Pseudosulfitobacter sp. DSM 107133: one gene and its partner. The protein of the gene in region 1 interacts with the protein of each later gene in a pairwise test. Links are inferred from orthologs where the notes say so. Each region holds a gene or a part of one and is shown on either strand. Other genes may lie near its edges. The genes, in order: DSM107133_RS14180 and DSM107133_RS18895.

Region 1 (14,310 bases):
GCAACGACGCGTGGTCCGTCGACGGGTAGCGGTGCAGCTGGTGTGCCGTGCGGCGAAACGCTTCCATAGCCTTGTCAGAGGGGCCAAGCGGGTTTTCGTTCGACGACAGTTTCACCGCGTTTTCGACGCCCGCCACATGGCTGGTGCCACCCACATAGGGGTCGATTGTCATAATGCCGGGTTGTGGCGCAATGGCTTGGGTCATGGGTTGGCTCCTTCGCGGCTTGTTTTAGCGGGGCATACGCGCCTGCGCCATGCTCTTTTGGTCATGCAGTGTTTTGCGTGCCCAGCGTGACAATCCCACCGCATTGCGCGGCATATCGTTCCGCTGGACAGTGATCGCCCTGCCCGCCCCAAACGCAAAAAGGCCGCGCTCGGTGCGCGGCCTTTCGTAAGCTGTGGAACAGATCGGGTTGATCAGTTCTTGGCGTAGAATTCGACCACGAGGTTCGGTTCCATGATCACCGGATAAGGCACATCGCCAAATGCAGGCGTGCGCACGAATGTGGCGGTCAGTTTCGAATGGTCGACGTCCATATAGTCGGGCACGTCACGCTCGGGCAGCTGTGTGGCTTCCAGGATGGCGGCCATCTGCTTGGAACGGTCACGCACTTCGATCACGTCGCCTTCTTTGACGCGGTAGGACGGGATGTTCACTTTCTTGCCGTTCACACGGACGTGGCCGTGGTTCACGAACTGACGGGCCGCAAACACGGTCGCCACGAATTTCGCGCGGTAGACAACGGCGTCCAGGCGACGCTCGAGCAGGCCGATCAGGTTTTCACCGGTGTCGCCTTTGACACGCTCGGCTTCGGCATAGATGCGGCGGAATTGTTTTTCGGTCAGGTCGCCGTAGTAGCCTTTCAGCTTCTGCTTGGCGCGCAGCTGCAGACCGAAGTCCGACAGTTTGCCCTTGCGGCGCTGGCCGTGCTGGCCGGGGCCATATTCACGACGGTTGACCGGCGATTTGGCGCGGCCCCAGATGTTTTCGCCCATACGGCGGTCGATTTTGTACTTGGCAGACGTGCGTTTGGTCACGGCTGGTCTCCTTTATTTAGGTTCATAAAGGGCGTTGTCCTCTGGCTTGCACCCGACAGGCATCCCCTTGCAGGGGCCACCAACACCAATGAAGGGGCGCTTATACGCCCGCTTGGACCAGAGTCAACGGGCTTTCCACGGGTTTTCGCGGCCCATTTGCGCAACCGCATCGTGGCGGTGGCACGTGGTCAGATGATCGTTGACCAGACCACAGGCCTCCATCCATGCATAAACGATTGTGGGACCGCAGAATTTGAAACCGTCTTTCTTCATCTGCTTGGAGATTCGCACGCTGAGGTCGGTGCTGGGTGGCACCTGGGACTGGGCCGTATATTTTGGCTGCAAGGGTGCGAAATCGACAGTGCGCCACATGTAGGTGTCAAAGCCTTCCCGGTCCTCGATTGCGCACCACGCGCGGGCATTTGAAATGGTCGCGGTGATCTTGCCGCGATGGCGGATAATACCCGCATCCTGCACCAGCCGATCCACCTCGTCATCGCCCCATGTGGCGATGTCGCGCGGGTTGAAACCGCGAAAGGCCGCACGGAAATTTTCCCGCTTTTTCAGAATGGTAATCCATGACAGGCCCGCCTGAAACCCGTCAAGGATCAGCTTCTCCCACAGCGCGCGGCTGTCGTATTCGGGCACGCCCCATTCGGTATCGTGATAGGTGCGATAGATCGGTTCGGACCCTGCCCAATTGCAGCGGCTGATCCCGTCATCGCCCGTGATTTCCCCGCACATCGGCCATCTCCGCCAATTTGGCTAGAATTAGAATATTAAGCCGTTGTTAGAGAATATGGCGACAAAGTGGAAGCCGAACACGCGAGTCAGGAGAAGATCGTGAACCTGAAGAAACGCCGCATTGCCGATATCCCGCCCGGGGCTGAAAACCCGTTAACCTTTGCGGTGTCGCGCCGTGACGGGTCGGTGATGGACATGGTGGCCGATGCCATCCGTCACAAGCAAACATTGCTGGCATTTCAACCCGTGGTTCTGTCGGGTGATCCGTCGCGCATCGGCTTTCACGAGGCATTGATCCGCATCACCGATGAAACCGGACGGGTCATTCCCGCACGCGACTTTATGCATGTGGTTGAAGCCACCGAAATGGGCCGCGAAATCGACGTTCTGGCCTTGCAGATGGGGCTGCGCGCCCTGCACGAAACGCCACAATTGCGGCTGTCGATCAATATGTCGGCCCGTTCGATCGGATATGCAAAATGGACCCGCACGCTGCAACGCTGGCTGGATCGCAACCCCACCATTGCCGAGCGGCTGATCCTTGAGATCACCGAAGGGTCGGCCATGACGGTGCCGGAACTGGTCATCGACTTTATGGACCGCTGGCAGGTACGCGGCATTTGTTTCGCGCTGGATGATTTCGGATCGGGCCAGACGGCCTTGCGCTATTTCAAAGACTTCTTCTTTGACATCCTCAAGATCGACGGCCAGTTCGTCTCGGGCATTGCACAGGATACCGACAATCAGGCGCTGGTGCGGTCCATGGTGTCGATTGCACAGCATTTCGACATGATGACAGTTGCGGAATTCGTCGAAACCGAAGTGGACGCGCAGGTTTTGACCAAACTTGGCGTGAACTGCTTGCAAGGCTATCTTTACGGTGCGCCCACCACCCTGCCCGATTGGAAATCCAAGCCGGTTGTCCGTGCCGTTGGCTGAAACGCCCGGTCCGCTGCCCGTTCCCGCGGGCTGTCGTCAATTGGCCATCCGTTTACGTTGTGACACAGGATCGAATGGTTTATCCATTCTCTTAAGTCGAGGGGCCCGGACGCGGCATGTTGCCTGGTCTGACAATATGTCCCTCGTCAAACAACAAGAGGATGCATTCCATGACCAACGTCGTCATCGCCTCTGCCGCACGCACCGCCGTCGGCAGTTTTTCCGGTTCTTTCGCCGGCACACCCGCACATGATCTGGGCGCCGCTGTACTTGAGGCGATTGTCGCACGCGCCGGTATCGACAAGGCCGAGGTGAGCGAGACCATTTTGGGCCAGGTTCTGACCGCTGCCCAGGGGCAGAACCCTGCCCGTCAGGCACATATCAATGCCGGCCTGCCGATTGAAAGCGCAGCGTGGAGCATCAACCAGGTGTGCGGTTCGGGTCTGCGCGCCGTCGCCCTTGCCGCCCAGCATATCCAGTTGGGAGACGCTGACATCGTGGCCGCGGGCGGTCAGGAAAACATGTCGATGAGCCCCCATGCCGCGAATCTGCGCGCAGGCCACAAGATGGGCGACATGCAGTATATCGACACGATGATCCGCGACGGTCTGTGGGATGCGTTCAACGGCTACCACATGGGTCAAACAGCCGAAAATGTTGCGGAAAAATGGCAAATCGGCCGTGAACAGCAAGATGAATTCGCCGTCGCTTCGCAGAACAAGGCCGAAGCCGCCCAAAAGGCCGGCAAGTTTCAGGACGAAATTGTTGCCTTTACCGTGAAAGGCCGCAAAGCCGATACCGTGGTAGACAGCGATGAATACATCCGCCACGGTGCCACGCTGGAGGCGATGCAAAAACTGCGCCCCGCTTTCACCAGGGACGGGTCGGTCACAGCGGCCAACGCGTCCGGCCTGAACGACGGTGCTGCCGGCGCGCTGCTGATGACAGCGGACAATGCCGAAAAACGCGGGATCGAACCGCTGGCGCGAATCGTTTCCTATGCAACAGTCGGTCTTGACCCGTCGATCATGGGCGCGGGCCCGATCTTTGCCTCGCGCAAGGCCCTGGAAAAAGCCGGCTGGCGCGCCGAAGACCTGGACCTGGTCGAAGCCAACGAAGCCTTTGCCGCCCAGGCCTGTGCGGTGAACAAGGACATGGGCTGGGATCCGTCCATCGTGAACGTCAACGGCGGCGCGATTGCCATCGGCCACCCAATCGGCGCCTCGGGTGCGCGGATCTTGAACACGCTGGTGTTTGAAATGAAACGCCGTGGCGCCAAAAAAGGCCTTGCGACATTGTGCATTGGCGGCGGCATGGGCGTTGCCATGTGTCTTGAGCGCCCCTAATTTCCGTCAGGCCGCGCAATATAGTTGCGGGCGCATGACGGAATGAGTAACAAGATTTCGCGGCATATCATGTGTCGCGAAATCCAAAGGTTGCTTCGTGCCGATAAAAACAGCTTTTTCAAACCGGTTAACCACGTCTGCCACCCGCAGCGTGACAACGGTGCACCCTTTGCGACCAACATCCGCGCAATGCGCACAAATCCCCTCTTACGCCCACGTTTCGTGTAACACTGGCTGTGACAAAACCTTGTCATATTTGGTGCAGTAAATGCATGGACGACCGAGGCGGATACACGCATTAATAGAATAAAGATCAATTGGAGGAGAATACCATGGCCAGAGTTGCACTTGTTACCGGGGGATCGCGCGGAATCGGCGCGGCCATTTCGCAAGCCCTGAAAGACGCAGGATACAGCGTCGCCGCGACATATGCCGGCAACGACGAAGCCGCCGCGAAATTCACCGATGAAACCGGCATCAAGACCTACAAATGGAACGTTGCCGACTACGACGAAAGCAAGGCAGGCATCGCCCAAGTCGAAGCCGACCTTGGCCCCGTCGACGTCGTGGTGGCCAACGCAGGCATCACCCGCGACGCGCCCTTCCACAAAATGACCCCCGAACAGTGGCATCAGGTTGTCGACACCAACCTGACCGGCGTGTTCAACACCGTGCACCCCGTCTGGCCGGGCATGCGCGAACGCAAATTCGGCCGCGTGATCGTCATCAGCTCGATCAACGGGCAAAAGGGCCAATTCGCACAAGTGAACTATGCCGCGACCAAAGCGGGCGATCTTGGCATCGTCAAATCGCTGGCTCAGGAAGGCGCGCGCGCAGGTATCACCGCCAACGCCATCTGCCCCGGCTACATCGGCACCGATATGGTCATGGCCGTGCCGGAAAAGGTGCGCGAATCGATCATCGCGCAGATCCCGACAGGCCGCCTGGGCGAACCGGAAGAAATCGCACGTTGCGTTGTGTTTCTGGCTTCGGACGATTCGGGCTTTATCAACGGCTCGACGATCTCGGCCAACGGCGGCCAGTTTTTCGTCTGACGCCATCAAATCTCTTTGCAAGCGGCGCGCCCATCTGGCGCGCCGTTTCTGTTTTTGCCTTTTGGAAAAAGATTGTCCCAACCACTAGACGACCGGTCTATTAGCGCCTATCTGAGGGATATGACACAGCCAACCAAATCAGAACAGACCCGCCAGCAGATCCTGACCAAGGGACGAGAGCTGGTTTTGCGCGGCGGTTTTAGCGGCGTGGGGCTTTCGCAGATCCTTGCCGCCAGTGGTATCCCAAAAGGGTCGTTCTACTATTACTTCTCGTCCAAAGAAGTCTTTGGCTGCGCCCTGCTTCAGGACTATGTCGACGACTATCTGGCCCGTTTCGACGCATTGGCCGACGGCCCGGGAACCGCAGGCGACAAGCTGCACAGGTTCTGGTCGGCATGGCTGGATCACAGCGGCACCTGCGGCATCGCGTCGGGCTGCCTGGTTGTCAAACTGGCGGCCGAAGTCGCCGATCTGTCCAACGACATGCGCGTCATACTGGATGCAGGCGTTGACCAGCTGACCGCACGCATTGCCGATCTGTTGCGCGCCGGGGCCATTGACGGCTCGGTGCGCGCACTGCCCGACCCCGACGCCTCAGCCCGCATTCTGTATGCAACTTGGCTGGGGGCCGCGATCTTGTCCAAGCTGTCGCAAAACGACAGTGCCTTGCGCGGCGCGCTTGACGACACCGCACGCCGCCTTTCACCAGAACACACTGAAAACTAAGGAATACATCATGAAATCTGCCATTCACGACACTTTTGGCGAACCCGTCGACGTACTGGAAACCAAAATCATTGACACCCCCGAGCCCGCCGCTGGCGAAGTGCGCGTCAAGATGCTGCTGTCACCGATCCACAACCATGATCTTTGGACGATCCGTGGCAACTATGGCTATAAACCCGAGCTGCCGGGCGCGATTGGCGGATCCGAAGCGATGGGCACCATTGACGCCGTTGGTGCGGGGGTCGACTCTTCCGTGATCGGTCAAAGGGTAAGCATCGCAGGCGTGCACGGCACATGGGCGGAGTATTTCATCGCCCCCGCAACCGGCGTTCTGCCGCTGCCGGATGCGATCTCTGACGCCATGGGTGCGCAGTTGATCGCCATGCCGTTCAGCGCGATTTCGCTGTTGGAAATGTTGCAGGCAAAACAGGGCGACTGGATCATCCAGACCGCGGCCAATGGGGCTGTCGGCAAAATCATGGCGGTTCTGGCCAAATCGCGCGGCATCCATCTGCTGAATCTGGTGCGGCGTGACGCTGCGGTGGCCGAACTGACTGAACTGGGCATCGACAACGTGCTGTCCACGTCGGACGCCGACTGGAAAAGCAAGGCCCAGGCGCTGATCGGCAAAACGGGCGCCGTGTCGGCCATCGATTCGGTTGGGGGTGACCTAGCACAGGACCTGACCGATCTGCTGGGCGCCAATGGTGAGTTGGTCGTGTTCGGCACGGCCACAGGCGCACCGTTGCCTTTGTCCTCGGGCACGCTGATCATGAAACAGATCACGGTCAAAGGGTTCTGGGGCTCAAAGGTCAGCAGCGATATGGACCCGGCCCAGCGTGTCCGGCTGATCACCGAACTGGTGACGCTTGCCGCCAAAGGTGAACTGACGCTGGAAGATGGCGGCGTTTATGGTCTGGATCACCTGTCTGAGGCAATGACCGCAGCGCTGACGCCAGGCCGCGCGGGCAAGGTGATGCTGCGGCCCTGACCCCGCCTTTCACATAGAAAAAGGGGCGGCCAACTTGGGACCGCCCCTTTTTATTCCGTAAGATCCGTGTGCACCCGGATCAGCGGAAAACCGTTTTGGCCTGACTTAGCGGGCCGATTTTGCGCCGAAAATCCATGCCATAGCATCCTGAACGAACTGCCCGCGAGCGACATGGGCCGAACCGATGGCGGTGCGTGCGGCGGGGTTTGTGGTGGCTTCGAACATTGTGATCTCCTTGGTGGCCATTGACTGGGAGGGGTCTGGCTGTGGTGTCTGTGATTGGGGCGTTGTCTTGCACTTAACATGAACTTGTGCGCACCCTATGACAAACGAGAGTTTTGACCACTTCAGATAAGTATAATTGAACTGACATGCCTGACCGCCTGCCCCCGCTTACTGCATTGCGCGCCTTTGATGCCGCCGCACGCCATATGTCGTTCGCCAAGGCGGCGGATGAACTGCACGTCACGCCTGCGGCGTTAAGCTATCAGATCAAATCGCTCGAAGCGCATCTGGGCGCACCGCTGTTCCGCCGCTTGAACCGCGCTGTCGAGTTGACCGAAGCAGGCCACACGCTGGCCCCCGGCGCACAGGACGGCTTCCAGACGCTGGCAGCTGCATGGCGCGCCGCTGAACGCTTGCAGGATAACGTGACCCTGACCGTCACCGCAGGTCCGGCCTTTACCGCCAAATGGCTGGCGCCGCGTCTGTATGAATTTGCCCAGGCCCATCCCGAGATCGAATTGCGGTTTTCAGCCTCGCTCAGGATGATGGACTTTGCCCGTGACGCGGTCGATGTGGCCATTCGCTTTGGCTATGGCCCCGATCCGGGGCTATATGCCTTGCCGCTGGCAGATGAATGGATGTGTCCGGTCATGACCCCCGAAATGGCGGCGCAATACCCGACCCCCGAAAGCCTGATGCAGGCCAGCCTGATCTGGGACGAAAGCGTTAATTTTTTGGATCCGCCCTGTGACTGGGCAACGTGGTTCCGCGCGATGGGCATCGACCATGCGCCCAGCCACGGCCCACGTTTTTCCCAGGCAGATCATGCTGTTGATGCAGCTCTCGCCGGCGTAGGTGTGGCGCTGGGACGCCGTGCATTGGTGATCAAGGATCTGGCCGATGGCCGTCTGGTCGCGCCATTTAAGGTTGCCCTGGGCACAACCGCGCGGTTCCGGTTCTTGTGCCCGCTCGGAGCCGAGAACCGCCCGCAGGTCGCAGCATTCCGCGACTGGATTCTGGCAGAAATTGAAAAAACCGCCCATGTGACCGACGCATTGCGGATCGTTCAGGCGGCTGATCTTTCGTAACCGACCGGCGGCGCCGTCATCACGGCGCACGCCAGCTTGGCTAAAACGCGGTCAGACTGACAAACGCGTGATTTCTTCTTTTAGACGGAGTTTTTGCTTTTTCAGCTCGGCCACTTTTAACGTGTCCGCTCCCGGCGCGCGCAGTTCCTTTTCCACCGCGTTACTCAGGGTCTCGTGCTTTTTCTTCAACTCGTTGAGATGTGCGCTCAAGCTCATGCAATCCTCCATTTGTTCAAGTACAAGGCGAGCAAACCATGATTTTACAATTCTGTCACGCTGCATGCGCATCATAGATATGTGATCTACAACCCGATGGCTAAAATTCCAGCGCGGCCCCATCGCGCAGAACCGCTTTTATTTCAGTCGTATAGCTTTCTGCATCGCGCAAATGGCTTTCGCCGCGGTGCAGAAGGCGTGGAAAATGCAAGCGAAATTCCGCGCGCCCGCCTTTGCGTGCGCGGATAATGCACAGTTCCGGGGCGCGACCGGGGCGTGCTGAAAAAGGCAGCACTTCGACACTGCCCATCACCGGGCGAATGCCTGCCAGAATATCGGGCAGACGCGCCATGCGGTGAATAAAATGGGCGAATCCGCGATAGCGCAGGCGTTTGGCGGCGACCTGAACCCAGTCTTCCAGCGCCGTGTCCTCGCCCAATGCGCCCTCGCGACCCACATAGGGCGAGGGGCGGCTGGCACTGCGGTCAAAAAAGGGCGGGTTGGCAATCACATGGTCAAAGCTGCGTTCATTCAGGGGGACCGGCAATTGGGTCAGGTCGGCACAGGTGACGTCCAGCCCGTTGCGGCGGGCCAGATCCGCATAAAAGGGCTGGCGCTCGACTCCGTGCAACTCCAGCCCCGGCACCCGCGCGCCCAGACACAGGGCCGCCGCGCCTGCGCCGCAGCCCAGATCCAGCACCGATTGTCCCGCCTGCGCGGGAACGCTGGCAGCCAGCAGCACCGGATCCAATCCCGCGCGATACCCGGTGCGCGGTTGCCACAGCATCACCTGCCCGCCCAAAAAGGCGTCTTGGGTCAGATCGCTCTCCGCGCTCACCGGCCCAGCGGAATGTCGTTGTCGCGCATGACCCGTGTGGCGGCGACATGGTCATCAGAGCGCACCATCAGGCGGCGCGGGAAAATCCCGATCCCGCCTTCAAGCACGCTCATGTTTACGTCCAATTCAAAGCAGTCTATATCCTCGCCCGACAGTAGGGCCGAGGCAAAGGCGATGATCGTCGGGTCGTTGCTGCGCAAAAGTTCTTTCATGATCACGGATGTAAGAGAAGGCAGGCCTCAATGTACAGGGGCCAATGGGGGCAAGATGGACAGCAGCACAACGATGTTGAAACCGCATGACCGGCTGGCCGCCCGGCTGGCCGACGACATGGACGCCGTAAACACACTGATCCGCACCAAGATGGCCTCGGAACATGCGCCGCGCATTCCCGAAGTGACCGCGCATCTGGTGGGGGCGGGCGGCAAGCGTTTGCGCCCCATGCTGACACTCGCGTCGGCGCATTTGTGCGGATATACGGGGCCTTATCACGTTCATCTGGCCGCCACGGTCGAATTTATCCACACCGCCACGCTGTTGCACGACGATGTGGTGGACGAAAGCGAACAGCGCCGTGGCCGCCCCACCGCCAACCTGCTGTGGGACAACACCTCCAGCGTTCTGGTCGGGGATTACCTGTTCGCCCGCTCCTTCCAGTTGATGACCGAATGCGGTTCGATGGAGGTGATGCGCATCCTGTCCAACGCTGCCGCCACCATCGCCGAGGGCGAGGTGCTGCAACTGACCGCCGCACAGGATCTGGCAACGGACGAAGCTGTCTATCTGCAAGTTGTGCGCGGCAAGACCGCAGCGCTGTTTTCGGCCGCCATGGAAGTGGGTGGTGTCATTGCCGATGCCGATGCCGCAACGGTCAAGGCGCTGTATGATTACGGCGATGCGTTGGGGGTAGCGTTCCAGATTGTTGATGACCTGCTGGACTATCAGGGACAGTCCACAGCCACGGGCAAGAACATTGGTGACGACTTCCGCGAACGCAAGCTGACCCTGCCGGTGATCAAGGCCGTGGCCAAGGCAAATGCCGACGAACGGGCATTCTGGGTGCGCACCATCGAAAAGGGCAAACAAGGCGACGGTGATCTGGATCACGCGCTGGCGCTGCTGAACAAACACGGCACTTTGGCCGAAACCCGTGAGGACGCGCTGCATTGGGCCAACCGTGCCAAAGCGGCGCTGGCCCCCCTGCCCGATCACGACATCAAGGACATGCTGGTCGATCTGGCCGACTTTGTGGTCGACCGGATCAGCTGACCGCTTGCGGTTCGGCGGCGGTCTTCATTGACCCCATCCGCCCTGCGCGCACCCACCAGCCGGGCTGTGCCGCTGCCAGCATTGCCGCGCCGTCAGATGCCGCACCGGCGCTGGCGAAAACCCCGAAACAGGTCGCACCCGAGCCGGACATACGCGCCAGCAGGCAGCCACGCAGCGCCGCCAGTGCTTGACGGGTTTGCGCGATCTGCGGTGCGATGGCCTCGGCGGGTGCCTGTAGATCGTTGCGCTGCGTGGCCAGCCAGCGGCACAAGGCGGCTGCATCTGCGAAATCTGGCAGTGCGGCAGGCATCGGCGCATTGTCCTTTTGTATCAGCGCTTTGAATATCTGCGGCGTTGACACGGCGACCCGCGGATTGGCCAGCACCACATGCACCTCCGGCAGGCCTTCCAGCGGTGTCACCACATCCCCGATGCCTTGCATCCGCGCGGTTTGCGCAGGCACGCAGACCGGAATATCGGCGCCCAGCGCCAGCAGGTCCGAGGCATCACCGCCCTGCCCCGCCATGCGGCACAGACCGCGCCAGACCGCCGCCGCATCGGCAGAGCCGCCGCCGATCCCCGACGCGACCGGCAGGTCCTTGGTCAGTGTCAGCGCCACAGCGATATCGGGAAACAGCCGCGCGACGCGCAGCACAAGATTGTCCTCGCCTGCCGGAACCTGCGCCCCTTCGGCCCCGTCCACATCCAATGACACCGCGGTCGCGGGACGCAGGTGCACTTCGTCGCCCACATCGGCAAAGACCACCAGCGAATCCAGCAGATGATAGCCATCTGCGCGCCGTCCCGTCACATGCAGGGTCAGGTTGATCTTGGCAGGGGCAAAGACCCGCAAATCCGCCATCCCGACAGGCTCAGCGATCTGCCATCATCTTCAGGGGCGGCGCGCCTTCTTCGGCCAGCACCTTGTCCAGCCCGATCTCGATCTTGCGGCGCATCCTGTCGGGATCGGCCTCGCCGTCGGTCTCTTTGGGATCGACAAAGGACAGCGCCCGCCGCCACTGGAACCGCGCTTCACGCTTGCGCCCCACGGCCCACAGTGTGTCGCCCAGATGGTCGTTGACCACCGCATCGACCGGCTCAAGCTGCGCGGCGCGTTCCATGTGCACCACCGCCTCGTCATAACGGCCCAGACGGTAGAGAACCCAGCCGAGGCTGTCGATGATATAGCCGCTGTCAGGGCTGGCTGCGACGGCCTGTTCGATCATTTCCAGCGCTTCGTCCAGATTGACCTGCTGTTCGACCATCGAATAACCCAGATAGTTCAGCACCTGCGGCTGGCCGGGATTCAGGGCCAGCGCATGCCGGAAATCGGCTTCGGCTTCGGGCCACTGGTCCAGCCGTTCGTGGGCGATGGCACGGGCATACAGCAGGAACCACTGTGCACGCGCACCTTCGGTGGTCAGGTCAAGCGCGCGGTCATAGGCGCTGATCGCGGCGGCGAATTCGTCTTGCTGGCGCAGCACGTCGCCCAGCGTCGAATACACCACAGGCAGATCGGGATACTGGCGCGCCAGTTGCTCCAGCACTTCGATGGCGGCATCGGGCTTGCCCGCCTTGCGCAATGCTGCGGCACGGCCCAGTTCGGCGGCGTGAAAGGCCGGATCACTTGCGGGCACTTCCTTGTAAACAGCGATCGCCAGATCATGTTGATCCAGCTCTTCCAGCAGCTCCGCGTTCAACAGCAGCGCATCGACATGGCCGGGCCGCAGGTAGCGGGCCAGACGGCCGTAAAGCAACGTATAATCTGCAGCAGCCTCGCTGCGCAGTGCTCCGGCAAGCGAATAGAACACTTCGGCCAGACCATCCCGCGCCGAGGTGACATGGGTAAAGGGCAGCTTTTCGCCGGCCTCAAGCGCGGTGATGACACGCTCCAGCTCGGGGTCCAATGCGCCGCCAAATGCCTCTTGCAGGCTGGTGACCGCATCTGCATTGCGGTCCATCTGGCTCAGCACTTCGGCGCGCGCCATCGCACCGCGACGGGTGCGCACCATCGTGCCGCTGTCGGTGCCCGAAAAAATCTCTTCGGCGGCGGCATAATCGCCCTGCAACGCCAGCGCCATCGCCTTGTGATACAGCGCGAAACCTTTCAGTCCCTGTTCGCGCGACACGGCATCGAACCCGTCAAGGGCGGCTTTCATGTCCCCCTCGCCGACATGGGCCCAGGCCACCAACAGCCCATCCACCAGCGGCCCGATGCCCTGGTTTGCCATGTCCCGATTCAGCAGCCCTGCAAAATCTTTGCGTTGTGCCATATCGGCTATCACGGCCATATGCGCCGCCTGACTGCGCAGGCCCGCCGCTTCCATTTCCTGGGCAATCGGCAAGGCATGTGGAACGTCGCCCAGCAGCAAATGCGCCAGTGTCGCGTCTTCCATCAGCTCGGGATTGTCCGCGTCATGGCGCAACGCCACATCGTAATACCTGGCCGCAGTCTCGAAGGCGTTGGTATAAGACGCCTGCCGCGCCGCCAGATAGGGCCCCGCCACATCCTGTGCCGCCAAAGGCCCCGCCAGTGTCCAGATCAAGGCCGTGGCCACGGTGCTTTTCAGAATGGAACGGATCACGCGACTGCCTCGTCTAATTTCGTTGGCAATAAGGCTAGCACGTCTGCACGCGGGCGCAATGGGCCTGCGAATACCACACCCAACAAAGCCGTGAGGTCTGGCAGCAACTTGCCCAGATAGCCGCTTTTTGCATCCCGCACGCACATAGGGCTTGTCAAAACGGGCTGGATGTCAATAGTTAGCCAAATGGCTAAGTATGATTCTCAACTCGATCACATCTTTGCGGCTTTGGCCGATCCGACGCGACGCGCCATCATCGACCGTTTGTCGCGCGGCACGGCCACCACCAGTGAACTTGCGGCCCCGCATGACATGGCGTTGCCGACGTTGCTGGCGCATCTGGCCAAGCTGGAATCCGCAGGGCTGATCACCTCGACCAAGGTCGGGCGCGTGCGCACCTATGCGCGGTCCGACACCGCCTTTGTCCCGGTTCAGGACTGGCTTGGCCATCAATCCGACCTCTGGACCCGGCGTCTGGATCAACTCGACACATATGCAAAACAACTCGCCAAGGAGCGCGCCAATGAAACTTGACCCCACGACCGACCTGACCTTTACCCGCAAGATCGACGTTGCGCCTGCCCTGCTGTGGGAATGCTGGACAACGCCAGAGCACGTCAAAGCGTTCTTTGTTCCCAGGCCGCACGCTGTTACCGATTGCGAAATCGACCTGCGCGTGGGCGGGCGGTTCAACACCAGCTTCAAGGTTGATGGCAACACCATGGCCAACACAGGTGTTTATCTTGAGGTCATCCCCCAGCGCAAACTGGTGTTCACCGATGCCTATAGCGAAGGCTGGAAACCCAGCGCCGATCCGTTCATGACCGCCATTGTCGAATTTGAAGACGATGGTGCGGGCGGCACAATCTATACTGCCACAGCGCGACACCGCTCTGTCGAGGCGCGCAAATCGCATGAGGATATGGGGTTCTTTGACGGCTGGGGCACCGTGGCCGACCAGCTTGCGGCCTACGCCAAAACCCTGTGAACGCAAAAAGGCGGGCCAACGCCCGCCTTTTCACACAACGCCATAGGCGCATTACATATTCGGATAGTTCGGCCCGTCGCCGCCCTGCGGCGTGGTCCAGTTGATGTTCTGGCTGGGATCCTTGATGTCGCAGGTCTTGCAGTGCACGCAGTTCTGGAAGTTGATGACAAAGCGCGGGTCCTTGCCGTCCTCTGTCACAAATTCATAGACGCCGGCAGGGCAATAGCGCGCCGATGGGCCCGCATAGACCGCCAGATTGCGC
Region 2 (14,462 bases), on another replicon or contig:
GTGCAGGCGCGATTTTTCGCGGCTCACCAACATCTCTGGATTACCCCGCCGCATTTGCGTCGGGAACGATTGTGGCAGGGGCAGGCAGTTCTGTGAATACCGGACATATCTGGGTCAACGGGCGCGCCACCTCTACAACCAGTTGGGCCTACACCACATTCTCTTATGTCGCCCGCACCGGCGATACGATTGCGCTCATGGCGGTGGGGCGGTGGTTTTAGGGCCTGTCACCCTCGTCTATATCCTTGAGCATCAGGTTTTTCCCATCCCGGCAGTAGCCGTAAGCTTCGAGAACCTCGTGGGTCAGGCTATAGGTGATCGACTTGGCGCCATCGGACAATTTCTTATATTTGGTTTCCGATTTGGTATGGATGGGTTGCCACAACTTGATGCCGCCGTGACCGATTTTGCCGACCTTATACATCTCATGCGACCGCAAAACGCCGTCGTGCCAGGCCAGCCCTAAATGACCGACAATCCGGCGCAGAGAAGTTTCGGGGGCGAGAATAAAATCTTCATATCTCACGACAGGGAAATTCGATTTCTTGTCGTGCATCATTTTGCGGGCATAGAGCGATAGGAAACCAAAAATGGTAGGCCCTTTGAGCATTGACGGCGTCATCAGCGGGTCGATCGTGCGTGACCAACGTACTTGCTGGTTCCTTTGCCGCTCGGCCTGATCTTTTGCGGGCGTATCGCGAAAGGCACTTGCAACTATCGAAAATGGGTTGCGGATCAGAACAAAACCGTTGCGTGGGTCTGGACCCATTAATATTACGTCGTCAGTTTGACAGATTTTTCCGCTGAGAAGGAGCATCTGTGCAGGAATAGTGGTTCTATTTCAAACAGATGCGCCGCCTCCTCTCGGGACATTGCTGTGCAATGCCCTGCCGGGCAATGGGCTGCGGGAAAATCCGTCAAACCCGTCACGCCGAAGGCGTGCCAATATTATTAAGCGCACCTACGGATATTATTAAGCGCTCCTACGGAGCGACGGGCGGCAATTTCACTTCATTTCAGTGGCTTGGGCCGCTTGCAAATAGAACCTACCACTGCCCGGCAGTGCATTTGCATGGCAAATGTCACGAGAGGGGATTGGCAGCACGACCCAAACCACTGAAATTTCGCGAAATTGCCGCTGACAACGTTAAATTAATGGGTCCAGACCCTAATCTGGTGGACAACTTCGATGTTCGGGTGACCATTCAAGCATCGTTGCACTCGCGTTTCACCAGACCGTGAGAAACTCGCCATGTGATAAATTTAATGTTCTGCCAGGTGGGCTTCCCCCAAGAATACGTAATTTAGATAGTGCGCGCTGTGACGCGAGGAATTGCTTGTTCAAACGCGCCGACCGGTTCAGGTCCGCGCGTAGACATCCTCGTAGCGAATGATGTCATCCTCACCCAGATAGCTGCCGGTTTGCACTTCGATCAACACCATTGGCACCTTGCCGGGGTTTTCCATGCGGTGCACGGCGCCCAGCGGGATATAGACCGACTGGTTCTCGGTCAGCAGCTTGACCTCATCATCGACCGTGACCTTGGCCGTACCGGCCACTACGATCCAGTGTTCCGAGCGGTGGTGATGGCTTTGCAGGGAGAGCGCTGCACCGGGGTTGACGTGAATGCGTTTGACCTGGAACCGTTCAGACAGGATCAGGGTTTCGAACCAGCCCCACGGGCGGTGGTCGACGGGGAATTGCACGGCCTGTTTGGCCTTGCGTTCTTTCAGCACCGACACCGCTTTCTTGACGTTCTGGCTGTCGGACATATCCGCCACCATCACCGCGTCACGCATCGCCACAGCGACCACGTTTTTCAGCCCGATGCCAACCAGCTCGATTTCGTCACTTTCCGAGCGCAGAAGGGTGTTTTCGCAATTGAACGCAGTCGTGTGCGCGGTCAGCGCGTTGCCCGCGTTGTCCTGCTCGCTTTCCTGCCATACAGCTTCCCAGCTGCCCAGATCGGACCATTTTCCGTCAAAGCGCACGACGCTGACGTTGGCGGCCTTTTCCATCACGGCATAGTCGATCGAGATGTCGGGCACCGTGGCCCAGATTTCGGGGTCGATGCGGGTAAAGGACAGATCCTGGGTGGCCGCGGTCATGGCGGCCTCGACGGCAGACAAAACATCGGGTGCATGGGCGCGAAAGGCGTCGACCATCACATCGGCGCGTACCAGAAACACACCTGCGTTCCACAGATAGCGTTTGTCGGCCAATAACGTTTCGGCTGTGGCCTGGTCCGGCTTTTCAATGAAGCGTTCCAGTTTCATCACCTGCGGGTGCGTCTCGGCACCGCTTTCCAACCAGCCAAAGCCAGTTTCGGGGCGGTCGGCGGCGATGCCAAAGGTGACAATCTGACCCTCGCGGGCGGCCGCGGCACCGGCGGTGACAGCGGCGCGAAAGGCATTTGCGTCAGCAACAGCGTGATCCGACGGCACCAGCAGCATCAACGCCTGCGGATCACTTTGTGCCAACAACACGGCAGCAGCGGCTGCGGCAGGGGCGGTATTGCGCCCTTCGGGTTCGATCAGCGTGCCCTGGGCGGTAATCCCGCATTCGTCCAGCTGTTCCCCCACAATAAAACGGAAGCTGTCGCCCGTTACCAGAATAGGATCGGCAAAGCCCTCGCCAGAGAAGCGTTTGGCCGAGGCCTGGAACAGGCTTTCATCGCCCATGATGTCTGCGAACTGTTTTGGAAAGCTTTTGCGCGACAGTGGCCAAAGGCGCGTGCCGGAGCCACCACAAAGAAGGATGGGAGTGATCATTAAATAGTCCTCATTCAACAGCGTTAATCAGTTCGTAATCTGTGGAGTAATAGGCCAACAGCTTCGCACGGATTTCCGGGGTCAGAAATGACCCTTCAGCCAGCGAAGGCAGGCTTTCGAGGGCGGCAGGCAACATATCCTGTGCACCTTCGTGGTTCGTACCGACGCCGCTACCAGAACGGTTCACAGGCGGGGCGTCAAGCGCAACGTCGGAGCGTTCTTCCAGATCCGTGACAGCGCGGGCCAGATTGTCGAAAGTGTAAAGATGGGGCCAGTCGTGATCACCAAGATACAGATGCTGGGGGCGCCAGTGCGGATCAAGCCGCTCTTGTGGCATGGCGACAACGTGATCTACAAAAGCCTGGAACGAAATGCCGCGCGCATAATCGGGTTCTGTCATTCCCTCGGCGGACTGTATCGCGCGCACCACCGGACCGGTGTGGAAGGTGACATTTGCGTGCTCTGTGCGGTTTTTCACGAATTTCTCGATATAGGCACTGAGCAGGCGCCGTGCCGGATCGCGCAGAATGGCGAACCGGAACATGTCGGGATCGGCGAGAAAGCCTTGGGCATCTTCAAGCGCGTAATCCGACAGTTGCATACCGGTTTTGACGTGGTCGGTCAGAAAATGCACACTGCGCAGAACGGTTTTCTGATGCGGATAGCCTGAAAGCTTGACCATCGCCTGTTTGAAGAAAGAACAGGCGTTCTTGCCGATGGGGCAATAGATCACCTTCTGCTTGGGTGCCACGAAATACTGCGCCTCGGGCCACCTAAGAGCGTTCTTGCGCGAGCGTGGCGACGCCCGGAACTCCTGGCTACGGTACAGGTTCGAGATCAAGGCATCGAAACTGTCAAAATTCAAAGTCGATATTTCTGCGGGAGAGCGCCCCAGAAACATTTGGTAGGCATCTATGATTGCCTCTTGGCTGACTGCTGGCATGTCGGGTGCGGTGTCCTGCGGGCTCATGTTAGGTCTGGCGTAAGTTGGGGATTGGCCCACATCTGGACCCCGTCGATTGCTAATTTCGGACGCCCCTTTTGGATGCGTACAAGGGCGGGACGTTCCATCTCCAGTCGCCATCCGGCGGCGAGAAAATGCGCGGTCAGGTGACCTTCGATCTGGCGCGAGTGTGTGCCAATGAGAATCCGTGCAACATGGCGACGGATGTCAGGGAAATTGCCCAGTACATAGTCGCGCTCGGCGCCCTGAATGTCGATATGCAACAGATCGACGCGCTGGTTCTGCGACAACTCGCTCAGCGGATAGCAGTCAAGCACCTGCACCGCCGGGTCGGCCTTGGCGCGTTCAAGTGTCGCGGCGTCGGGGTAAAATACCGCTTCGCCATTCCAGATACGTTCGTCTGCATTGGGCGCGGGGAAAAGCGCCTGACCCGTTTTCGGAGCGGCGATGCCGTGGAACAGCGTGTAATCCTGCGCATCAAAGCCGTTCAGCGCCAATGTTTCGCGCGCATTGTCCAGATGTTGCGCGTTGCCCTCGACCCCGATCAGATCAACCTTGAGACCGGCATTGCGCGCAGCAACGCCGGTGTTGGTCAGCCAGCAGGCCCAGCCACAGCCCAGTTCGATAATGCGGAACGTATCCTTTGACTGGTTCACGCAGCGCAAGGCTGCGGCCCATTCCGCAATGTCTGCGTGCCAGTTGCCCGGATCGGGTGGCCCTTCCACGGTGCCCGCCAGTTCCATCAGCCGGGACGGATGAACCTGCGGCGGTATTTGCGCGCCGATAAAATTTGTCACGACACCCGGGGTGGGCGTCAGGCCATGCCGTGCGGCCAGGTCGATTACTGCAACAGCGTCGAACGAGCTGTTATACTGATAAAGGCTCTCGATCGCCGGGCGTCTTCCTATCCCCATCTCAGCGACCCTTCAGGATCTCGCGCAGCCGTGCGCCATAGCGTTCGGCGATCGCGGTCGTCGAGAAGTTGGCCTTGATATAGTCCTGTGCCGCCTGTGCCTTGGCCGCCCGCTGTTCGGGGTTGTCATAGGCAGCGCGCAGCTGTTGGGCTGCGTGATCCACCGAAGGTTCGGCCCAGACCGATCCGCGCCGCACAAAGATGTATTCTTCCTGGCGCAGCGGCACCTCTTCATAATCGACCATCCACGCCGTTTCGTCCGAGCAGAAATCCATGTTGCCCGAATAGGCGGTGCACACCACCGGCACGCCAAGGTTCATCGCCTCGATCATGCCAAAGCCCCAGCCTTCGGATTTGTGCAGGGAGACATAGACATCCGATCCGGCCTTGAGCCGCAGAAGATCGCGGTAGGACAGGGTTTCGTTCATCACGATGATGCGCGGGTCGGTGCTGATCATGGCGTCCACCTGATCCCACAGGTTCACCTGCACCGTATCGAACACGCTGTCGCGGTTCTGGGTCTTGACCACCAGACGGGCGTTCGGCACGCCCTTGAACGCCTTTTGAAAGGCCTTGAGCACGTTGACCGGGTTCTTGCGCTGCACAAACGAAAAGCTGTCAAAGGCGACGAGGCAGACAAAATGCGAACTGTTGAACTGGAAACGCCGTTCGACAAAATCGCGGCTGTCGGCGCGTTCGATGTCGGTGTTTTCCTCGTAGCACATGCCGACATTGACCACCGGTTTGCCGTTCGCGTCTTTTTCATAGATCGTGACGCCGTATTCGGTCGACACCCAGATTTCGTCGAGCATCTCCATGCCAAGGTAATGGCAATAGGCAGGCTTATCGAGCTCCCAGAAGAAATAGCCGATGTTGTAGGCTTCGGAAAAGACATCCGGCTGATAGGCAAAGGCCAGCGGGATCGACTCGGCGTTCAGGTGGATCATGTTGATCTTGGCCGGGCCATAGTCCTCGATCATCGTGTCCGACGAAAACCCTTCGGGCGCGGGGTTGTCCAGGTCGAAATCGACACCGCGCACGTCCAGACCGGTGGCGCGCAGGATGTCGGCGGACAGGCGCGTGGCCTGACCCAGCCCCGAGGCTTTGGCCAGCGGGCCGATCAACTGCACATCGACAGTGCGCGCGTCGGGGTCCACGGGCGGCATTGCGGCCGCTTCGAACCGGTTGCCCGACTGGTCGCGGGTCATGAAGCTGTGGCTGGCCAGATCGAAATGCTTGGCACGCAGCGCCGCGGTATAGCTGTCGCGGGTGATCGTGATCGGCCCCTGCATTTCCAGCGAGTCGTCATTGTCGCGCGTTTCGTCCTGCTCGGCCTCGGGCAAGGGCAGCTTGGCGCGCAGCGCGTTGACGAAGTTTTCGAAATCAGACGGGCCACCATCCGCACCCGCCGCCAGCAGGCGGTTGATGATGTCGCGCGGGATATAGCGCAACAGGTCGGGACGTTTGGCGCCCATCACCAGCATCGACAACGCCAGCGTCTTGCGCCCTTCGGCGGTGCCGGGCTTGAGGAAATGCAGGCGCGGCGTGTCCTTGAAGAAACGTTCGGTGAAATAGCTGAGCGGATAGGCATCCGAGCGGCGCGACGGGTGTACGCCGCGCAGGAAGTCGGCGTAGCGGTCGGGCACAAGGCAATCTTCGAAATACATATGCGGCGCATCCTGATGCGCCCACCAGAACAGCGTATCCAGATAGCTGTCGCGGTCATTCAGGTTGATGTTCGCCATCATGTCGGGACGGCCCGACATGCGCCACCACATGATCCGGCTCAGCGCATAGTTCTGCCCACCCATCACCAGCGGCGCGTTCAGATAGTCCAGCACCTCGGCGCTTAGCGGAACGCGGCGCTTTTCCTGACTGCGATAGGATACCAGATACCAGTACAGAAACCGGTCTGCCGCTTCGAGACCGGGGGCCACGCGAAAGCTTTCGTCCATACGGTAGCGATAGCGCACATAGTCAAGATAGGCAGGATGGCCGGTTTCGCCCACTTCGGGGATGATCCCGTCCTTGGAAGACATCAGCTCATGTTGCTTGAAGGGCGGCTTCGTAATGGCCGGCAGCGGGGCCGTGCCCGCGCGCAGGTCTTCGGGCACATCTTCCAGAAGCAGCGCCAGTTCGGCCAGCTCGTTCGACAGGACATGGGCGCAGGCGTTCAGATCGCCCTTGTGGGGATCGGGGTCCGAGGTGTCGATGACGATCTCGACCTGCCCCAGAGTCTGTTCGTTCGACCCCATGGTGCGCACGCTGATGTGGCCGCCCGCCTTTTGGATCGTGCGGAACATCTGGTCGGTGACGGTGAATGAAAACCCGCACTCGCGTTCGCAACCGTGGGCGTCCTGCACATCGGCGCGGCTGATATCGGCATAGCCCGCAGCCAGCATTGTGTCGCCGCTGAAGACGCCCACCGCCACACGGCCCTTTTTGGTCACACGCTCGTAAGCCCATCCACGCAGGGTGCCATCGCTTTGCATACCTTCGACGTGACCGTGAAACGCGCCCTCGGCCGGGGTGGGCATCAGTCTGCGCTTGACGCGGCTGGCCTGCTTGCGTGCCATGGTCAAAAGAGGAGAACCGTTAGAGCCTGTCACGGGAAATTTCCTTCTTGAAAAAAACATCGCGGGCTTGGCCCGATCCTAAAATGCACGTCGGGCACCGCCTGAAGCGATACCCGACATCTTTGACTTTGCGATCAGCGGTGTGCGTCAAAGTCCGACTTGGCCATCATTTGTGCCAGATTTTGAATGTCGACCGAAGCTTTCCATCCCAGTTTTTCCTGGGCTTTGCTCGGATCGCCGATCAACAGGTCAACCTCTGCGGGGCGATAGAACTTTTTGTTCACTTTCATAACCAGCTTGCCGGTCTTGCGATCGGTGGCGGTTTCGTTCTCGTTCTCGCCGGACCATTCCAGATCCATTCCCAGCGCTTCGGCTGCGTAGGTGAAAAAGTCGCGGATCGTGGTGGTAACGCCTGTTGCCAACACATAATCGTCGGCTTCGTCCTGTTGCAGCATCCGCCACATGCCTTCGACATAGTCCTGGGCAAAACCCCAATCGCGTTTGGCATCCATATTGCCCAGCTCGACAGGTTGATCGCCGCCATGCGCCAGCGCCGCGAGGCCCAGCGTGATCTTGCGGGTCACGAATTCCTTGCCGCGCAGCGGGCTTTCGTGGTTGAACAAGATCCCCGACGAGGCATGCATGCCAAAGCTTTCGCGGTAGTTCATGGTGATGTAGTGGCCGTAAACCTTGGCGACACCATAAGGCGAGCGCGGGTAAAGACGTGTTGTTTCGGACTGTGGCACTTCTTGTACCAGACCAAACATTTCCGAGGTCGAAGCCTGATAGAACCGCGTTTCGGGGCGGATCGTGCGCAAGGTATCAAGGATGCGCACAACAGCCATGCCATCAACATCTGCGGTATAGACCGGCAGTTCCCAGCTGGATCCGACAAAGGACTGTGCGGCAAGGTTATAGAATTCGTCCATCTCGATGTCGCGAATAACGCGGAAGATGTTGTTATGTTCGGTCAGATCGAATTCATGCAAGTGTACATCATTAGAGACTCCCAGAATATCGAGCCGGGTGTTCTCAGGCTGCGAAATGCGGCGCACACCACCGTGAACTTCGTAACCTTTGTCCAGCAGAAGCTTGGCCAGATAGGCGCCATCCTGACCTGTAATGCCGGTGATAAATGCTTTTTTCATGAGTTGTCACTTTCCGCGTATGAAACGCCACTGTCACTACGAGGCTGACCGCTCGAACGCAACATGGAATAAGGTTGATTGGGTCCTGGGCATGAGCCGAGACCCGAGATGATTTGATTGCTTCTATCCGCTACGCCGACGCCTGCAATGATTGAATGTACACTGATCGCATCGCGCGCTTTCTTGCCGGATAAACTGTGAAAAGAGCCATGTTTTTGCCCATATTCGTCTTTTACGTCTCTGTTGGGATCGAACATATCCTGCAAATTACTCACTTTTCGCGATCTTACTTTGTCGGTTGCGGGGCCCAGCCGACAGCAATGTCGGTGTCAATCTGGTTATAGCTCCAGGCACTGCGCAGTTGCTGGCGAAAGCGGTTGGGCTTGGGCGGCAAGCGCAGCCCGTCCTTGGGTGTAACGGGGCAGGGCGAGGGGGCCAGCACATCACGCCAGAAGTCGGGACAGATCACCGCATCGTCGATCGTGACCCCGCGCTGGCCAACCGTGAAGCGCTGGGGCGTATATTCGGGCAACAGATAGTGTCCCTTTTTGCCAAAATAGCGCGCTTCCAGCACACAGCTTGACGACAGCGCCGCGACGCCGGTCAGATTGTCATGAGAAATCAACCGATAAAAGTTGTCTTCGGTGACTTGCGTTCCGGGCATGATTTTCAGCAACTGCGCGCGCGTTTCGGGCTGGGGTTCCAGCGGGTGTTCCTTGATCAGCAGGTGATCATAGTCTTTGGCCACAGTCTTGAGAACGTCCAGATGGTCGAGCACGGTTGCGAATTTTCCGTTCTCGATCACAACTTTGTCGAATTGGGTCTGCAAGATCACCAGCAGGCTGTTGGGGCGCGGCGGTTTTGGATTTACCTTGGCCACATTGGACGACAGCACGCCAGCATACAGGCGGATGAAATCCTCATTGACCGCATGGGGCTGCAAGGCTTCGGTGATCGGGGTGCTGTTCGAGCTTAATTCGAACAGCAGATCATCCATGAACCGCACAGGCGCGAGGGAGCAATCGACAAAGCCGATATCGTGGCGGTCCAGAAAGGCCACCAAAAACGGCGGTAGTTCAAAGCCGACGACAAAGCTGCCCTCGAAATACCGCAGCATCAGATCCTCGACCGGTTGCGGCAATTCTTTTGCGTCAAAGATGCGCGGCCAGTCTTTGATGCCAGGTGTCAGGCCCATCATGCGATAGATTGCTTCGACCGTGCCCGCATCCAGAACAGATCCGTTGACCCAGTTGTTGTCCCAATGCACGATGCCAGATGGCAGGCCCGTGGCCATCTCCAGCGGGGTTTTGAGCAACTTGTAAAGCCACATGATGTTTTCATGCTGCGTCGGTCGCAAACCAGCCACCGAAGGGCGCATGAAGTCACCCGAAAACACGATCCGCCGCGCCGTGACTTCGGGCATGGGGGTTGGAGTGCTGCTGGCTGCTTTCTTGCCTAAACGGATCATGAGGCGCGAAGCTCCTGACGGTGGGATATTTGGGCACGCATCAACCGCTCGAATGTCGGCAGCCAACTGTCGCTGTCCTCAGCGGTTATCCGCGCCAGCATGTCCTGCGACAGCGCCTGACGGCGGGCAGGATCATCAAGCAGCGTACCGATACGTTGGGCAAAGGTGTATTTGTCATTGATAATCAGTTCGGCGGGCAGCAGGTGCGACAATCCGCGCGCGCCTTCGTCCGATGTGAGCACCGGCACACCATAGGCCATCGCCTCGAGTGTCTTGGTCTTGATCCCACCACCCGCATAGGTCGGGTTCAGCGCCAGATCCACCGCGCGGTAGATCCACCCCAGATCCTCGACGTTTTGGTGGTGTACCAGCTTCACGTTCGGCGGGCAGCTGTCGGGAATAGTGACATTGCCCACCACATGCAGCGTAAGCTGGCGACCCACCAGCGGCAGCACCTGTTCCAGCAAATAGGCCAATGTCAGGTCGTTGATATCGCTTTTCGCGGCGATAAACATAACTTCGCTGGCCTGTTCGCGGATCGAATAAAGTGGTTTCGCAGGCAGCCGGAACGGCGCGGTCACAACGGGCGTGGTCGTGATCGCGGCGAATTCGATCTGGTCCTCGTCCGACAAGGCCAGCGCGATGTCGTATTCATCAAGCTTTGCCCCTTCTTCCTCTGGTGTCATGGGAAAGGTAGGGGTCAGCCCATGGCGCGCAAAAGAGCGGGTGCGTTGGGACTGGCAGTCGTGGGTGTCAACGATGCGCAGCACGTCGCCTGCAATGTTTTGCACCATCCAGTCGCGGTTGAAATAGGGGGTCAGTACCGCGTCATAGCCGCCGGTTTCCACCAATCGCTTGATGCCTTTGACCGTGACCTGTCGATCCGGGCGCACCCCTGCAATTTGCCAGTCAGGCGTTTCTTCATGTACCTGCTTAAGCGCGCTGCGGTCGATCAGACGATAGGGCGCCTGCGCCATCTGGGCGTTGTAGCGTTCCGGCATGGTCACAGATGCAATGACACTGAGATCGCAGACCTTCGCCAATGACCGGCACAGGCTTTCCATGCGCACGGCCGTGCCGACACGTCCCTCCCAAAAGGGAAAATCACACAACGCCGCAACTTTCATGCGGCGGCGTCCACTATGCTGGTAAGGGTAAAGCCTTGGATGTTTGCCCCAAGCAGACGGCTGTCTACCTCGTTGGGCGTCCTGAAGGATTCCAAATGGAATTCCACCGGCAGATAATTGGCTGACTTCACATCTTGAGCTGACAGGTCAAGTACCGCTTCAAACCGAGCGATTGTTCCTCTTTCCGTCACTTCGATTTCGGCCATTTTCCCCGCCGAGGAAATGGTGAGACCATCAAGCTGTTCTTCGTGCATCACATAGCCATTGATGGTCAGCTTTTGCGCGCCCTGACCCAGATGCGGCACACAGGCCAGAGATGTCGCACCCGGACGCATCCAGCGGTGACAGATATTGTCTGACATTTCCATCGAGTACCAGCCATCGGCTAGAATTTCGGGACCGAAGCTGAATGTCTTGCTGCGCGAACCAAGCCCGCTGACACGCTCTCCGTAGGCCGAAATGACCATCGGATCTTCATAGATGCTGGCCGGATCGCGGGGATTGCGATTTTCCAGCTCCAGACGCATCAGATAGACCTGCGCCTGAAGCTGAGAAATCCGCGTGTTGACCAACGCATAGGCCTGTGTCGGAGTCAGCTCTCCACTGATGGTATTTGCCTCTTCAAAAACCGAGGCGATATGGGCAGGCAGATTGCTCAGCGCTTCCATGTCGACCTTGCTGCTGATCTGGCCGTGGTTGCGGTCGATCTGCATCAGCAAACTGACCTGCTCGGCGATCTCGGCGGTGGTTTTTTCCGTCATATGAAAAGGCTCCTTTGCCTGTGGGTTAGTAAGAGCAAGAGGGGAGAGTCAAGCCTCGGACTACCCGTTCAGGTTTATGGATTCCTGGCCTTTGGTCAGGTCGTCGATCTCGCGCAACTGGCCGATCAGCTGGGCCATTTTTGTCACCGGGATCATGTTGGGGCCGTCGCTGGGTGCATTGTCGGGGTCTTCGTGTGTCTCGATGAAAAGCGCCGAAACACCAACCGCAACAGCCGCACGCGCCAGCACAGGCGCGAATTCGCGTTGGCCGCCGGATGTGGTGCCCTGACCGCCTGGTTGCTGTACCGAATGGGTGGCATCAAAGACCACCGGATAGCCCGTAGCAGCCATGGTCGGCAGGCCACGGAAATCACTGACCAGCGTGTTATATCCAAACGAGGTACCACGGTCGCACAGCATGATTTTTTCATTGCCGGTCGAGGCGATTTTCTCGGCCACGTTGCCCATGTCCCAGGGTGCCAGAAACTGGCCCTTTTTGACGTTGATCGCGCAGCCGGTCTGGCCGGCGGCCAGCAACAGATCGGTCTGGCGGCACAAAAAGGCGGGGATCTGGATCACGTCCACCACTTCGCCCGCAGGGGCGCATTGGGCGGCGTCGTGCACATCTGTCAGGATCGGACAGCCGAATTCGTCACGGATTTTCGACAGGATGGTCAGACCCTCGTCCATGCCCAGACCGCGCTGGGTGCTGATCGAAGACCGGTTTGCCTTGTCGTAGCTGGCCTTGAAGATAAAGCGCGTGCCGGTGGCGGCGCAGGCTTCGGCGATCTTTTCGGCCATCATGCGCGCGTGATCCAGCGATTCCAACTGGCAGGGGCCGGTGATCAGCGCAAAGGGGTTCTTGGCGCCGATAGCGATGTCGCCGACATTTACGATACGGGGTTCGGTCATTGCATTGCCTCCAGGGCTTTTTCAATACGGGGGACGTCGGTAGGATTGTTCAGCTCCCAGAACACGCGGCCGCGCGCGTCGACTTCGACGCAGCGCACAGGGATGCCCGCGTGCAGGAACCGAAGCTGTTCGAGCCCTTCGAGGGTCTCGAGCTGGCAGACGGGGGTGGCCACATAGGCAGCCAACGCTTCGGGGCGATAGGCATAGACGCCGACGTGGTGAAACACGGGGATCGGATCGGGCAGCTTGCCGGGATCTATGTAGGGCAGGACTTCCTTGGAAAAATACAGCGCGTTCATCGCCCCATCAAAGACGGCGGTGGTGCCGCCGACCCGGCCGTGCGCGCGGTCTTCCTTGAAGGCGTCATAGGTGTCGCGGTCGCAGCGCAGAACCGGGGTTGCCATGCCAACACCGGCATCCTCTTTCATTGCACCAATCAGCGCCTCGACAAACCACGGCGGGGTCAACGGCGCATCGCCTTGAAAGTTGACGATCAAATCGGCGTCGATGCCGGAATTCTTCATCGCATCCGCACAGCGCGCGGTGCCGTTTTCGCAGGCTTCACTGGTCATTACGACCTCGGCCCCAAACCCGCGCGCGGCCTCGGCAATACGGTCGTCATCGGTGGCGACATAAACGGCGTCAACGCCTTTGATCGCACAGGCGGCTTCCCAGCTCATCTGGATCAGCGTCTTTTGCGTGCCGTCCTTCTGACGCAGCGTGGCCAGTGGTTTGGCCGGATAGCGTGTCGAGGCATAGCGTGCGGGAATGAAAATGACGGTCTTCATAGAATCTCCAGTGTCGGACTGAGCGTGTCCGGGGCAGCGGTAATGGGGGTTCGGTTTAAATTCTAGTCAAAAGAGCAATTGGTGAACAGCCTGTGGCGGACCCAAGCGGCCCGTGGTTTTGGGCCTTAGCACGGGACCGTTCCAAATGCCACAACACAGGCCCGAGGCGGATCCGCCCCGTACCCGAATGCCTTTTGACGTGGCCGACCTCATGGGATCAGGCAACACCCGCACGCAGCAGATCGTGGATATGCAGGACACCCAACGGACGACGCTGTGCATCAGCAACCAGAAGCACGTTGATCTTGCGTTCGTTCAGAATGGCCAGCGCTTCGGGTGCAAGGCACTCGGGCGCTACGGTCAAGGGATCGGGGTTGGCAATCTCGGCGGCCGTGCGGTCCATCAGCCCCACCATATTGCGCCGCAAGTCGCCATCTGTGATGACCCCGGTCAGAGCGCCGTCTTTCACCAGAACGCCGATGCCGAACCCTTTTGAGGTCATGGCCATCAGAACATCCTGCATCGGTGCATCTTCCTGCAAAACGGGGATTTCATCACCGCCATGCATCAGTTCGGCCACCGTGCGCATCTGTGCACCGAGTTTCCCGCCGGGATGGTAGATTCCGAAATCTTCAGGTGCGAAATTGCGCTGCTCCATCAACGCCACGGCCAGCGCATCGCCAATCGCCAGTGTCAGCGTGGTCGAGGTGGTGGGGGCCATGCCGATCGAACAAGCCTCGGGCAGCTTGGGCAATGTCAAACGATAATCCGCTGCCTGCATCAAAGTGCTGTCGGGGTTCGATGAAATCCCGATCATCGGGATCGAAAACCGCTGCGTGTGGTAAACCATGTCGCGCAGCTCGGCGGTTTCGCCGGAATTCGAGATCAGAACACAGGCATCGTCGCGCCCAACCATGCCCAGATCGCCGTGGCTGGCTTCGGCACAGTGGACGAAATACGATGGTGTACCTGTTGAGGCGAGGGTGGCCGCAATCTTGCGCCCGATGTGTCCCGATTTGCCGATGCCAGAAAT

Evidence for each region.
Region 2: the proteins of DSM107133_RS14180 (region 1) and DSM107133_RS18895 interact in binary tests that used the Escherichia coli proteins (3 or more experiments, as listed by UniProt). The link is inferred for Pseudosulfitobacter sp. DSM 107133 from one-to-one orthologs.

Annotation. Positions count from the first base shown.
Region 1 is NZ_CP085154.1:2,871,102-2,885,411, forward strand. Bases 4,269-7,045 are described here. They hold DSM107133_RS14180 (TetR/AcrR family transcriptional regulator), read left to right. Parts: upstream 4,269-5,242; coding sequence 5,243-5,848; downstream 5,849-7,045. Other genes in these bases: phbB (acetoacetyl-CoA reductase), read left to right, coding at 4,400-5,122; DSM107133_RS14185 (zinc-binding dehydrogenase), read left to right, coding at 5,859-6,839. Outside these bases: hisC (histidinol-phosphate transaminase), read right to left, coding at 1-205; rpsD (30S ribosomal protein S4), read right to left, coding at 418-1,038; DSM107133_RS14160 (DNA-3-methyladenine glycosylase I), read right to left, coding at 1,162-1,782; DSM107133_RS14165 (EAL domain-containing protein), read left to right, coding at 1,879-2,721; DSM107133_RS14170 (acetyl-CoA C-acetyltransferase), read left to right, coding at 2,892-4,067; DSM107133_RS14190 (transcriptional regulator GcvA), read left to right, coding at 7,211-8,152; DSM107133_RS14195 (DUF465 domain-containing protein), read right to left, coding at 8,204-8,368; DSM107133_RS14200 (methyltransferase), read right to left, coding at 8,469-9,155; DSM107133_RS14205 (DUF2007 domain-containing protein), read right to left, coding at 9,203-9,418; DSM107133_RS14210 (polyprenyl synthetase family protein), read left to right, coding at 9,474-10,475; DSM107133_RS14215 (4-(cytidine 5'-diphospho)-2-C-methyl-D-erythritol kinase), read right to left, coding at 10,468-11,337; DSM107133_RS14220 (tetratricopeptide repeat protein), read right to left, coding at 11,348-13,060; DSM107133_RS14225 (metalloregulator ArsR/SmtB family transcription factor), read left to right, coding at 13,247-13,594; DSM107133_RS14230 (SRPBCC family protein), read left to right, coding at 13,584-14,048; DSM107133_RS14235 (electron transfer flavoprotein-ubiquinone oxidoreductase), read right to left, coding at 14,100-14,310. UniProt on the Escherichia coli protein: Involved in response to both electrophiles and reactive chlorine species (RCS). Represses the transcription of the nemRA-gloA operon by binding to the NemR box.
Region 2 is NZ_CP085155.1:216,149-230,610, forward strand. What follows is about bases 11,534-14,462. They hold DSM107133_RS18895 (manno-octulosonate cytidylyltransferase), read right to left. Parts: upstream 13,430-14,462; coding sequence 12,638-13,429; downstream 11,534-12,637. Other genes in these bases: DSM107133_RS18885 (hypothetical protein), read right to left, coding at 11,534-11,729; kdsA (3-deoxy-8-phosphooctulonate synthase), read right to left, coding at 11,790-12,641; DSM107133_RS18900 (KpsF/GutQ family sugar-phosphate isomerase), read right to left, coding at 13,647-14,462. Outside these bases: DSM107133_RS18840 (DUF2793 domain-containing protein), read left to right, coding at 1-221; DSM107133_RS18845 (sulfotransferase domain-containing protein), read right to left, coding at 218-817; DSM107133_RS18850 (mannose-1-phosphate guanylyltransferase/mannose-6-phosphate isomerase), read right to left, coding at 1,360-2,772; DSM107133_RS18855 (sulfotransferase family 2 domain-containing protein), read right to left, coding at 2,783-3,742; DSM107133_RS18860 (FkbM family methyltransferase), read right to left, coding at 3,739-4,650; DSM107133_RS18865 (glycosyltransferase), read right to left, coding at 4,652-7,225; gmd (GDP-mannose 4,6-dehydratase), read right to left, coding at 7,360-8,373; DSM107133_RS18875 (hypothetical protein), read right to left, coding at 8,660-9,796; DSM107133_RS18880 (glycosyltransferase), read right to left, coding at 9,838-10,968; more of DSM107133_RS18885, read right to left, coding at 10,965-11,533. UniProt on the Escherichia coli protein: Activates KDO (a required 8-carbon sugar) for incorporation into bacterial lipopolysaccharide in Gram-negative bacteria.